DNA from 2 places in the Pantoea sp. C2G6 genome. Region 1 is predicted to be linked to the other one. Evidence: predicted binding sites of a transcription regulator. Region 1 holds the regulator's gene; the other holds the start of a gene.

Region 1 (6,133 bases):
CTTTGTGCGGCGTATCGCTCACTACTACTGCGAAATCAATATGCTGCATCCTTTCCGCCACGGTAACGGCCGCACACAGCGCATTTTCTTTGAACAGCTGGCGCTGCATGCCGGTTATCTGCTGGCGTGGGAGGCGATTGACGCTGAAAGCTGGCACGCGGCTAATCAGGCGGGGGCCGCCGGAGACCTGGCCCCGCTGGAGCAGGTATTCGCGAAAGTGGTGAGTGAGGCAGCTTAACCGCGTAGAATAGCGGCGCGGTTTATCATTCTGGACGCCTCATGCTGCTGCTTATCGACAACTACGACTCCTTTACCTGGAATCTTTATCAATATTTCTGCGAGCTGGGCGCGCAGGTGCAGGTGGTGCGCAATGATGCCATCACTCTGGCGCAGATGGACGCTTTGCCGCTGACCCATCTGGTGATCTCACCTGGCCCCTGCACGCCTGCGGAGTCAGGTATCTCGCTGGCGGCGATCCGTCACTTCGCCGGACGGGTGCCGCTGCTCGGCGTCTGTCTCGGACATCAGGCGATCGCTCAGGCCTACGGCGCGCAGGTGGTGCGTGCCCGTCAGGTGATGCATGGCAAAACCTCCGCGATTCAGCACACCGGCCAGGGCGTGTTCCGCAATCTGAATAATCCCCTTACCGTCACCCGCTACCATTCGCTGATTGTGCAGCGCGACTCCTTACCCGACGACTTCGAGGTCACTGCCTGGAGTCTGCGCGATGGTGAGCCGGACGAAATTATGGGCTTCCGCCATAAAACCCTGGCGCTGGAGGGCGTGCAGTTCCATCCCGAGAGTATTCTCAGCGAGCAGGGGCATCAGCTGCTGCGCAATTTCCTTGAGCAATAATTTGCCTTTGAGTGATTTTTTATGCATATTTCGTGATTATTATTTCATGCTGATACATCAATCATTCAAATGGGGTCATCAATGGCAGCGGAAAAAATTGCGGTCACGCGGGAAACGTTCGATAACGTTATTTTGCCTGTTTATGCACCTGCGCAGTTCGTGCCGGTAAAAGGCAAGGGCAGTCGCGTATGGGATCAGCAGGGCAAAGAGTATATCGACTTTTCTGGCGGGATCGCCGTCACCGCGCTCGGCCATTGCCATCCTGCGCTGGTGGAGACGCTGAAAAACCAGGGCGAAACCCTGTGGCACACCAGTAACGTTTTTACCAACGAACCGGCGCTGCGTCTCGCCAGCAAGTTAATCAGCGCGACCTTTGCGGAGCGGGTCTTTTTCGCTAACTCTGGCGCCGAAGCCAATGAAGCCGCCTTTAAGCTGGCGCGTTACTACGCCTGCAAACGTCACAGCCCGTTTAAAAGTAAGATCATCGCCTTCCATAACGCCTTTCATGGCCGCACGCTGTTTACCGTGACGGTCGGCGGGCAGCCTAAATATTCTGACGGCTTCGGCCCGAAACCGGCGGATATTGTCCATGTGCCGTTCAACGACCTGGATGCAGTGAAAGCGGTGATTGACGATCATACCTGCGCCATCGTGGTGGAGCCGATTCAGGGTGAGGGCGGTGTGGTGCCCGCGACGCAGGAATTTATGCAGGGTCTGCGTGAACTCTGCGACCAGCATCAGGCGCTGCTGGTACTGGATGAAGTGCAGAGCGGCATGGGGCGCAGCGGCAAGCTGTTTGCCTATGAGCATTATGGCGTTCAGCCCGATATTCTGACCTCGGCCAAAGCGCTGGGCGGCGGTTTCCCGGTCAGCGCCATGCTGACCACCAATGAGATCGCCTCGACCATGGCGCCTGGCGTGCATGGCACCACCTACGGCGGCAATCCGCTGGCCTGCGCCATCGCCGAAACCGCGCTGGACATCATCAATACGCCAGAGGTGCTGGCGGGCGTTGAGATGCGGCGTCAGCACTTTGTTACGGCGCTACAGGCGATTGATGCGAAGTACGATCTGTTCAGTGATATTCGCGGTAAAGGGCTGCTGATTGGGGCCGCCCTGAAGCCGCAGCATGCCGGTAAAGCACGCGACATTCTGAATGCCGCCGCCGCTGAAGGCGTAATGGTGCTGGTCGCCGGCACCGACGTGATGCGTTTTGCCCCGTCGCTGATTATTGAACCGGCGGACATCGAAGAGGGCATGAGCCGCTTCGCCACCGCCGTCGGCAAAGTGCTCAATTAGTTTTTACGTAAACGTCGGATCAGCCAGCGGCCATGCTGTGGTCGCTGGCTCCACGCCAGTGATGAGATGGTGTACATCACGCTCAGATGATCCAGAATACGTCGCACATGCTGCTCGACCACCGTTATCGGTCCCTCACTGATATTGTCCAGCTCATCCAGCAGATTGACCTGGGTACTGGCCCCATCATATTCCAGCCGCTGCTGGCAGCGCTGGAGCGCAATTTCACAGGATCGCAGATAGCGTTCCGCCAGTGAGTCGGTCAGCATGGTGTGTTCCCGCGCCAGTATTGTCATCGCATTGATATGCTCAACGATGAACTGGCTGTGCGTCACCCACAGGCGCATATCTTTAAGATACTGGGCGTTGAAAGCGGGCTCCTGCATCGCCTGATTCAGCGAGTTAAACAGCGCGTTATGGGCCTGGTTGACCCTGATGCGCTGATAAGCCAGTTTTTCCGGCGACTGCTCCGCACCCAGCAACAGCCGCAGTGCATCCTGATAGGTCTCCAGCGCATCATGCGCGTTCTGCCGGAGCAGGCCGCTCTGCCACTGCGGCCACAGCCAGAGCATGCCGCCAAAGGCGATCAGGCAGCCCATCAGCGTATCCATCAGTCTCGGCAGCAGAAACTGCGCGCCGTTCAGCGACAGCAGTTGCAGTGAGTAGACCGCCGTCACCGTGAAGCCAATCATCGACCAGCCGTAGAACTGGCGGGTGAATCGATAGCTGATAAAGGTGATCGCCAGCATGATCAGCAGCACCAGCGACTCCGGCACCGCCAGACGCAGGGCGGCGGCCGCAATCACCAGGCCGGCGAAGGTGCCCAGCGCCCGGTGCTGGATGCGGACGCGGGTCGCGCCGTAGCCGTTCTGACTGACGAACATGATGGTCATCAGGATCCAGTAGGGTTTCGGGATGTTGAAGAACAGCGCCAGCGCGCTGCCGAGCATCAGCATCACCGCAAAGCGCGCGGCGGTGCGCAGGGCCGACGATCGCCAGGAGAGATAGCTGCGCAGTGCCGGTAACAGCGGCAGGCGGCGCTGACGGTCCGCCATCAGATCGCGCTGATAGAGCGGTTTCTGGGTGCGCAGTACCCGCGCGATGCGGTTGAAGTGATAGAGGCAGAAGTTACCGACCGGGTTGTCAGGGTGCTGGCGGGCGATCTTCTCCAGCGCGCCGAGCTGTTTATCCATCGCAAAGCGATCGGGCAACTGGTGATAGAGGATGTTATCCGCCAGCACCCGCAGTCGGGTTGAGATGGTTTTGGCGTTCCAGCGGATCACCGCTTCGGCATGGCTCTGCTCCACCAGCTTCTGCACTTCTTCCGGCTGATGCAGGCTGACCGAGATATGTTCCTGAAGGTCGAGTGCCACCTGAAAGGCGCGCGTCAGCCGTTTATGGCTGTGATCGCGATTGGCCGACAGCATATGCATCTGCTGATAGCAGGTGGTGATCAGATCGACCACTTTCTGCTGACGAGCCAGCAGCGGCGGCAGCGCTTTTTCCGGGTCGGTCAGCTGGGTGAGCAGGGTATATTTGGCGTCGCAGTAGTTAGCCAGCTCGCGATAGATCAGGCTTAGGCTCTCGCGCATCGGCTGTTCTTTCCACAGCCAGAACCAGAACCAGTTAAACAGCCCATACCAGAGCGTGCCGCCGATGTAGAGCAGCGGGGTGACATAGATGGGCATCCGGCCGACCAGGCTCAGGGTAAAGATAGCGGCGATTAGCGTGCCGGGCAGCAGGCGGCCATGCAGCGGGCTGATCTCACCGGTTACGCCGAGCAGCAGCGGCATGGCGAACAGGATCAACGGCAGCGGTATCGCATGCAGGGTAAGCCACTGAATCAGAAAGCTGCCGAGTGCGAACAGGCTGCCGCCAATAATCAGGCGTTTAAAGAAGCGCTTATGCGGGGTATCCAGACCGGCGATGTTGCAGCAGGCCGGCACTAAGGAGAACAGCAGACCTTTTTGCAGGTCGCCCGCCAGCCAGCCCAGCGCCACCGGCAGGCAGAGTACCAGCGTTTGCCGCAAGGCATAGTTGACTTCAGGATGGTAAATAATTCGACGCCACATTGGCTCAACACAAACAATAACGGCGTGATGTTGCCAGCACGCCGTGGATGACAGGAGTTAGCGGGTACCGTATACCACGATAGTTTTGCCGTGTGCGGAGATCAGGTTCTGATCTTCCAGCATCTTCAGAATGCGGCCCACGGTTTCACGTGAGCAACCCACAATCTGACCAATCTCCTGACGGGTGATTTTAATCTGCATCCCATCGGGGTGAGTCATCGCGTCGGGCTGCTTCGCCAGGTTGAGCAGGGTCTGCGCAATGCGTCCGGTGACGTCGAGGAAAGCGAGGTTACCTACTTTTTCCGACGTGACTTGCAGGCGACGTGCCATCTGCGAGGAGAGTCGCATCAGGATGTCGGGGTTGACCTGGATCAGCTGACGGAATTTCTTATAGGAGATTTCCGCCACTTCGCACGCGGTTTTAGCCCGTACCCAGGCGCTACGCTCCTGACCTTCTTCAAACAGGCCAAGCTCACCAATGAAGTCGCCCTGGTTCAGATAGGAAAGGATCATCTCTTTGCCTTCTTCATCTTTAATCAGAACCGCGACGGAACCTTTCACGATGTAGTAAAGCGTTTCTGCTTTTTCACCTTGATGAATCAGCGTACTTTTGGATGGATACTTATGAATATGGCAATGGGACAGGAACCATTCGAGTGTAGGGTCTGTTTGCGGTTTGCCGAGAACCATTCGCTATTATCCTCTGTTGTAATCGTGCCCAAAATACAGGGGGCAGTTTTCCCTGTCAGGCGATGAAAGCTTCAAGCGTTTCCTTTTCAGGAAATTATTCGGGCCGCATTCGGCGCAGTGCGCATCATTCTTCCCGGCTTCGCCATTGGGTGACGAAAAATATTTTCAGCACTGTTTGTAGCATAGCTTTTGCCGACTGTCTTGTGTTGTCTCGCTTCAGCTTGGGGTGGATTTCTCTGGATTGCTGTTTACCAGGCGAAAGCGTACTCTGACGACAAAACAGCGTATTCTGGAGCAAAAATCATGCAGGCAAGAGTGAAATGGGTAGAAGGGCTGACATTCCTCGGGGAATCTTCATCCGGCCATCAGATACTCATGGATGGAAATTCAGGTGATAAAGCGCCCAGCCCAATGGAGATGGTTCTGATGGCGGCGGGTGGTTGCAGTGCGATTGACGTGGTTTCAATTCTGCAAAAAGGCCGTCAGGATGTGGCTGATTGTGAAGTAAAACTGACCTCAGAACGTCGTGAAGAGGCGCCGCGAATCTTTACGCACATCAACCTGCATTTTATCGTCAGCGGCAAAGCGCTCCAGGATAAAGCGGTCTCACGCGCGGTGGATCTTTCTGCTGAAAAATATTGCTCGGTGGCCATCATGCTGGGCAAAGGCGTTACCATCACCCACAGCTATGAAGTGATTGAGTTGTAGTAACTGCAAGAGTCATTGCTGACCTGCTAACTTCACTTCCAGTATCTGATGCAGGTTGCTTCAAGACCGTGTCTGGGCAGGTAATCCGCTTTTAGACTGTGCCTGCGCAGAGAACCGGGTCAGATCGGAAAGTCGCAAAACCGCCATCCATGGCGTGCTCGGCCCGCGCGATTACGCACCTCATCCCTGAGGTGCGCCCGTTGCCGGGCCAACGCTTTGCGTTGTTCAAAAACGCTCCCGGCGTTTTTGTCCCAGGCGCGGGACGCTTTCCTCTTCTGACCCGGCTCCCTGCGCGTTGAGCGACGGCGTTGCGTTCAGGCCTACTCTGCTTTGGCTTTGTCATCAGTCCAATGGGCTATGACGGACCTCTTACTCAATGCGTTTCCCTTCCATCAGCCGCTTCACCAGCGGTCCCATGATCAGCTCCATCGCCAGACCCATTTTGCCGCCCGGCACCACCAGCGTATTGATGTGCGAGATAAACGAACCCTGCAACATCGCCAGCAGAT
Region 2 (6,133 bases), on a different contig from region 1:
CACCGCCGAGGTTTCAATCAATGGTCCGACAATCACGCCCTCTTCCATACCGTTACCCACTTTGAGCTTGTTCACTTCGGCGGCCAGCTGCTGGGTAAAACGGTCATAGACCGCGTTGTGGATATAGAAACGGTTGACGCTGACGCAGACCTGACCGGCATTGCGGAATTTGTTGGCGATGGCACCCTGTACGGCGGCATCAATGTCGGCATCCTCAAACACGATATAGGGGGCGTTGCCACCCAGCTCCATCGAGACCTTTTTCATCGTCTCCGCCGCATTACGCATCAGCAGCTTGCCCACCTCGGTAGAGCCGGTGAAGGAGATTTTACGCACCGCCTGACTGGCCATGATGGCATCGCTGATGGCATGGGTATCGCCCGCCACGGCGTTCAGGACGCCGTCGGGGACGCCCGCCTGCTTCGCCAGCGCCAGCAGCGCAAAGGCGGAGAGTGGCGTGTTGTTGGCGGGTTTAATAATGCCGGTACAACCTGCGGCCAGCGCCGGACCCAGTTTGCGGGTCAGCATCGCCATCGGGAAATTCCACGGTGTAATGGCGGCCACCACACCAATCGGTTCACGGGTCGCCAGAATGCGGGAGCCGGGTTTAGCGGGCGGAATGATCTCACCGTTAGCCCGTTTCGCCTGCTCGGCGAACCACTGAATAAAACTGGCGGCGTATTCAACTTCCCCCTCCGCCTCTTTCACCGGTTTACCCTGCTCACTGGTCATCAGCTGCGCCAGCCAGTGCTTGTTCTCAATCATCAGCTGATACCAGCGATAAAGAATTTCAGCGCGCGCTTTAGCGGTCTGTGCCCGCCAGGCGGGAAAGGCCCGCCCGGCGGCGGCAATCGCCTGCTCCGTTTCCGCTTTACCCGCTTTCGCTACCTGAGCGATGACCTCGCCGGTAGCCGGATTGGTGACGTCAAAGGTGCTGGCGGTGCGGTGCCACTGACCCTCCGCTAAATAGCCGGTCTGGAACAGTTCGCTCTCTTGCAGTGATTTCATTGATTCGCTCCTGTCGGTTTTGCGCTTCCGTCAGGAGAGTATAGTTGGCAAAAACGACAGAATTTGTGATGGCGGGGGATTGAGTGGGCCGCTGCGGGATACAGCGGCCAGTTTCAGATTTGGATGAGCGTGTTCTGGTACTTATCCAGCATCATCGCCAGCCGTTTCACCGGCTCCGTGACGCTGGCGGGTGCTTCGTAATGGGCCAGTTTTTCCTGATAAACCTCCAGCTCTTTCAGCAGGCGCTCAAAGTAGTAGCGCCGTTTGTCGTCGCTGCTGGCGGCGATGATCCGATCGGCGGTGTAACGCAGCTGCCGGTGATAAGCGGAGAGATCGGCATTGACCGGCACGTCGGCGTCGCGCAGCCGCTGATGGCCGATAATCAGCGTCAGTGCGATGCGATATTTATCAATATCGCCCGGAAACAGGTTCAGCAGCAGAAAGAGTTGCTGATAGAGCGCTGGCAGATGGTTCTCACGCCGACGCGCCTGGTTGGTCGTCATGGCGGAGACGGCTGCATACATAAAGCGGTTCAGCAGCTTGCGTCCGGTGCGCGCCTTCGATTTATCGCGAATCAGCAGAATCACCATCATCGCCACAAAGCAGCCAATCACCTGACCCAGCACGCTGTCGAGAAAGACGTTAATGTGGAATTGCATGGGATTATCGAGAACCAGCACGTTGAGGGTTCCGATCAACGCCCCTAAGGTGCCGAGCTGACGCCGCTGAATGAAAATGCCACCAATAAAACCGAGCAGGCCGATGGCGATGCAGAGCAGCAGTGCGCTCTGCTGCGTAGCGGGCAGCACATACATAAAGTAGAGCGCGCCCAGCGGCACGGCAACCGTCATGCCGTAGAGGAAATCTTTCGCCATCATCAGCGGATTGGGCATACGCATCGCCAGCGCGGTGATGACCGCCAGCATAACCATACAGCCGCTGCCGGAGGTCCAGCCGGTATAGAGCCAGAAGAGTGAACCCAGCGCGGTGGCGACAAAGGTACGGATGCCGTTGATCATCGCATGATGGGTTTCAGCGGAACGCGCCTGAATCACCACTTCGCGTTGCAGAATCTCCTCTTCCAGCGAGGTGATACGGCTGTTGCTTTTAATCCCTTTCAGCAGCAACAGATATTCCGTTGCCGCGCCGACCCAGCTGGAGAGCGTCACCGGTGTCGATTTGCCACTGGCGCCGATGACCCGCCGCATCACTTTCATCCGCCTGTGGACCTCTTCGACGGTCGAGGCTGGCTTTTCAATCATCAGACGATATTGCGGCGGAATGTAGTCAGGCCGGGAGTTCTGGATCAGAAAGGTTTCGGCGGCCTGGGTAATCAGGGTGAGCGACAGGGTATTGAGCATCTGCAAACGGCGGTTGCTGTTCTGCCAGCGTGATGACTCCATCATCAGCTGGCTGCGCATGCTGTTCAGCGCGCTGGTGCGCCGTACCAGCGCCCCCCAGGCTTTATCGACCTCTTCCTTGTCGGCATGGGCGACACACAATTGCAGCAACTGATAGTGCGACACCAGCAGCGCGTCGACTTCGGCATCAATCACTTTTTTAATCGAGCGCGGCGAGAAGATCATGTCGGCGACAATGGCGCACAGGATGCCGAGCACAATCTCACTGCATCGCTCAACCGCATATTGCGGCACCAGCGTCAGCGCGCCATTGGCGTCGGCGGTGACCACAATAATCAGCGCGGTGTAGCCCGCCAGGCCGAGCGCGTAGGAGTTTTCCACTTTGATCAGCGAAGAGAGCCAGACGCACAAGCCCGCCCAGATGCAGCAGAGCAGCAGCATCACCACCGGCGCGCGCACCGTGGCGATCATGATGGTCAGCGCGGCGATACAGCCGATAAAGGTTCCGATAATACGCAGCAGACCGCGGTAGCGTAACGCCCCGGAGTAAGGGTCGCCACCGGCGGCGAAAGCGGTGCCACCAGCCACGATACCGGCGGTCATCACCGCCCAGCGCGGCGTTTCAAGGTTGAGATGAAAGCCCACCATCAGCGCTAACACCAGCGCGAAGGTGAGCTTTACCGGGAAACGCAGGAACTCAATCATATCGCCCTCTTAACCAAACTCACGCAGGCGATTGAACAGCCGCACCATCGGCGAGACCTGCTCAGGCTGACGATCGGCCTGGCCGGTGATCACCACGGTCGCCGTGGTACCCGCCGGGAAGCGGTTGCCAGGCTGCTGATCCAGCCGGATGCGCACCGGCACCCGCTGCGCCAGACGGACCCACTCCAGGTTGGAGTCGACCGTGGCCATGCCTTTGCTGTCGACCGAGCTGCTGCTGTTGGTGACGCCCGCCGCGATACTGTCGACCGTGCCGCGCAACACAATGTTGCTGCCCAGCGGCGTCACCTCAGCGCGGAAGCCACGCTCCACACCGTGCAGTTTGGTCTCTTCCAGATAGGCCAGCACATAGAAGGAGTGCTGCTGAACCAGCGCCACCGCCACCGATCCACGGGTGATAAATTCCCCCTCGTAGACATTCAGGTTAGTGACCCAGCCATCAGACGGTGCGGTGACGGTGGTGCGCGCCAGATCGATCTTCGCCAGATCGCGGGTCGCCACCGCCTTCGCCAGCTGGTGCTCGCTGGTTTGCAGATCGTTGTTTGATTGCTCAATCGCCTCACGCGACATCGCCGAGGTGCCGAGCTGATTGCGCCGTGCGGCTTCGCGACGTTTCTCGCTCACCAGCGCCTGATAATACTCCACATCGGCCTGCGCCTGATCGAGCGCCTTTTGATAGCGCGGACGGTCCACCACAAACAGCGTATCGCCCTTTTTCACCAGCTGGTTATCGTGGACCGGTACATCGGTGATCAGTCCGGTGACGTCAGGTGAAATCGCCACCACATCGGCGGCAAAGCGCGCGTCACGGGTCCAGGGCGATTCGGTGTAAAACACCCAGGCGCGGAAGATAATAACCACGGCGATAATGACCAGCAGGATGGTGATCGCGTAGCGCGCGATTTTTCTTATGAGTGCTTTCACTTAAACCTCAGACAAATAAACGGGAGACAAGGTAAAACACACAGCAGTAAAGCGCTGTATTGAACAGTGCCGGATGCCAGACAAGATCGTAGATACCACTCGGCGTCAGCACACGTTTCACTAACCAGAACAGCATCAGCGAGATAATTAATTCGATGAAAACGGGCGGGAAAGAGAGCCCAAACATGACAAATACCGGAAGCACACTCATCAGAAATCCTTAGTTCGACCTTGCCGGGATACTCCTTTGCCTTATCCGCTGCCACGGCAACACCGCAGGCAGCGCTATCCGAACCGCAGCTGGCTTAATAATAGCGTATCATCGGAGGGCATCAGGCAATGAAGAATCACCGGGAAATACCCCGGCGCGCTTATAATAACGTGCATGACTATACGTTTTCTACAGAATGTGATCTAAATCACTTTTAAGCCAGAGTAAATAATGGAACGACTGAAAGGCATGTCCGTTTTCGCCAGAGTGGTCGAACTGGGTTCGTTTACCGCTGCGGCACGCCAGCTTCATCTGAGCGTCTCCTCAATCAGCCAGATTGTGGCGAAGCTGGAAGATGCGTTACAGGTTAAGCTGCTTAATCGCAGTACCCGCAGTATCGGACTGACAGAAGCGGGCAAAATCTATTATCAGGGCTGTCGCCGTATGCTGGCGGAAGCCAACCAGGTGCATGAGCAGCTCTACGCCTTTAATAACACGCCGATTGGCGTGCTGAGGATTGGCAGCTCCTCCACCATGGCGCAGAACGTGCTGGCTGGCATGACCAGCGATATGCTGCGCGAATATCCGGGACTGAGCGTCAATCTGGTCACTGGCGTACCCGCCCCCGACCTGATCGCTGATGGTCTGGATCTGGTGATTCGGGTGGGCGAGTTAAAAGACTCCAGCCTGTTTTCACGCCGCCTAGGTGCGATGCCGATGGTGGTCTGCGCGGCAAAAAGTTATCTGGCGCAGCACGGCACGCCGGAAAAGCCGGGTGACATCGATAATTTTGTCTGGCTGGAATATAGCGTGCGCCCCGACAACAATTTTGAACTGATTGCGCCGGAGGGACTGGTGACGCGGCTGGCACCCCAGGGGCGTTTTGTCACTAACGACTCCCTGACGCTGATCCGCTGGCTGAAGTCGGGCAATGGCATCGCCTATGTGCCGATGATGTGGGTGATCGATGAGATTACCAACGGCGAGATCGATATTCTGTTTCCGCACTATCAGTCCGATCCGCGCCCGGTCTATGCGCTCTATACGGAGAAGGATAAATTGCCGCTGAAGGTGCAGGTCTGCATCGACTATCTGACCCACTATTTTGAACAGGTGGCCGAGCAGTATCAGCAGCACCGTAAAAATTAACAACCCGCCAGGCGGCGGGTTGTCTGAGTCACATCAGGCGGTGCCGCCGATGGTGAGCTTATCCAGTTTCAGAGTCGGCTGACCTACGCCGACCGGCAGGCTTTGCCCCTCTTTACCGCAGACGCCGACCCCTTTATCCAGCGCGAGATCGTTACCCACCATTGAGATCTGCTGCATCGCCTCGATGCCGGAACCGATCAGCGTCGCGCCTTTCACCGGTTTGGTGATTTTGCCGTTCTCAATCAGATAGGCTTCCGAGGTAGAGAAGACAAATTTACCGGAGGTAATATCCACCTGGCCGCCACCAAAATTCGGCGCATAGAGGCCATACTCCACGCTTTCGATAATATCCTGCGGCGACGATTTGCCCGCCAGCATATAGGTGTTGGTCATGCGTGGCATCGGCAGGTGCGCATAAGATTCACGACGTCCGTTGCCGGTGGGACTCACGCCCATCAGTCGCGCGTTGAGCTTGTCCTGCATGTACCCTTTCAGCACGCCATTCTCAATCAGCATATTGTACTGACCCGGTACGCCCTCATCATCGATCGCCAGCGAACCGCGCAGCCCTTCCAGGGTGCCATCATCCACCACGGTGCAGAGTTCAGACGCGACCTGCTGACCGATTTTCCCGCTGAACACCGAGGTGCCACGGCGGTTGAAGTCGCCTTCCAGGCCGTGACCGACCGCTTCATGCAGCAGCACGCCCGGCCAGCCGGCACCCAGCACCACCGGCAGCGCGCCAGCAGGTGCCGCC

Evidence for each region. The regulator CRP, encoded in region 1, controls carbon source genes, mostly activating them, when cyclic AMP is high. The targets are predictions, from matches to a motif close to ATGTGANNNNNNTCACAT.
Region 2: the regulator CRP is predicted to act here: its motif matches at 4,424-4,441, upstream of aaeR (HTH-type transcriptional activator AaeR).

The regions. Positions count from the first base shown of each region.
Region 1 covers NZ_JBGMNJ010000005.1:19,756-25,888, reverse strand. The annotation lists gene ACCW71_RS08860 (putative adenosine monophosphate-protein transferase Fic) at 1-238, shown strand, start outside; gene ACCW71_RS08855 (aminodeoxychorismate/anthranilate synthase component II) at 280-855, shown strand; gene argD (bifunctional acetylornithine/succinyldiaminopimelate transaminase) at 937-2,154, shown strand; gene ACCW71_RS08845 (YccS/YhfK family putative transporter) at 2,151-4,226, opposite strand; gene crp (cAMP-activated global transcriptional regulator CRP) at 4,284-4,916, opposite strand; gene ACCW71_RS08835 (OsmC family protein) at 5,220-5,624, shown strand; gene ACCW71_RS08830 (phosphoribulokinase) at 5,994-6,133, opposite strand, start outside.
Region 2 covers NZ_JBGMNJ010000021.1:10,514-16,646, forward strand. The annotation lists gene ACCW71_RS19450 (NAD-dependent succinate-semialdehyde dehydrogenase) at 1-1,008, opposite strand, end outside; gene aaeB (p-hydroxybenzoic acid efflux pump subunit AaeB) at 1,122-3,074, opposite strand; gene aaeA (p-hydroxybenzoic acid efflux pump subunit AaeA) at 3,084-4,016, opposite strand; gene aaeX (p-hydroxybenzoic acid efflux pump operon protein AaeX) at 4,024-4,227, opposite strand; gene aaeR (HTH-type transcriptional activator AaeR) at 4,459-5,376, shown strand; gene tldD (metalloprotease TldD) at 5,410-6,133, opposite strand, start outside.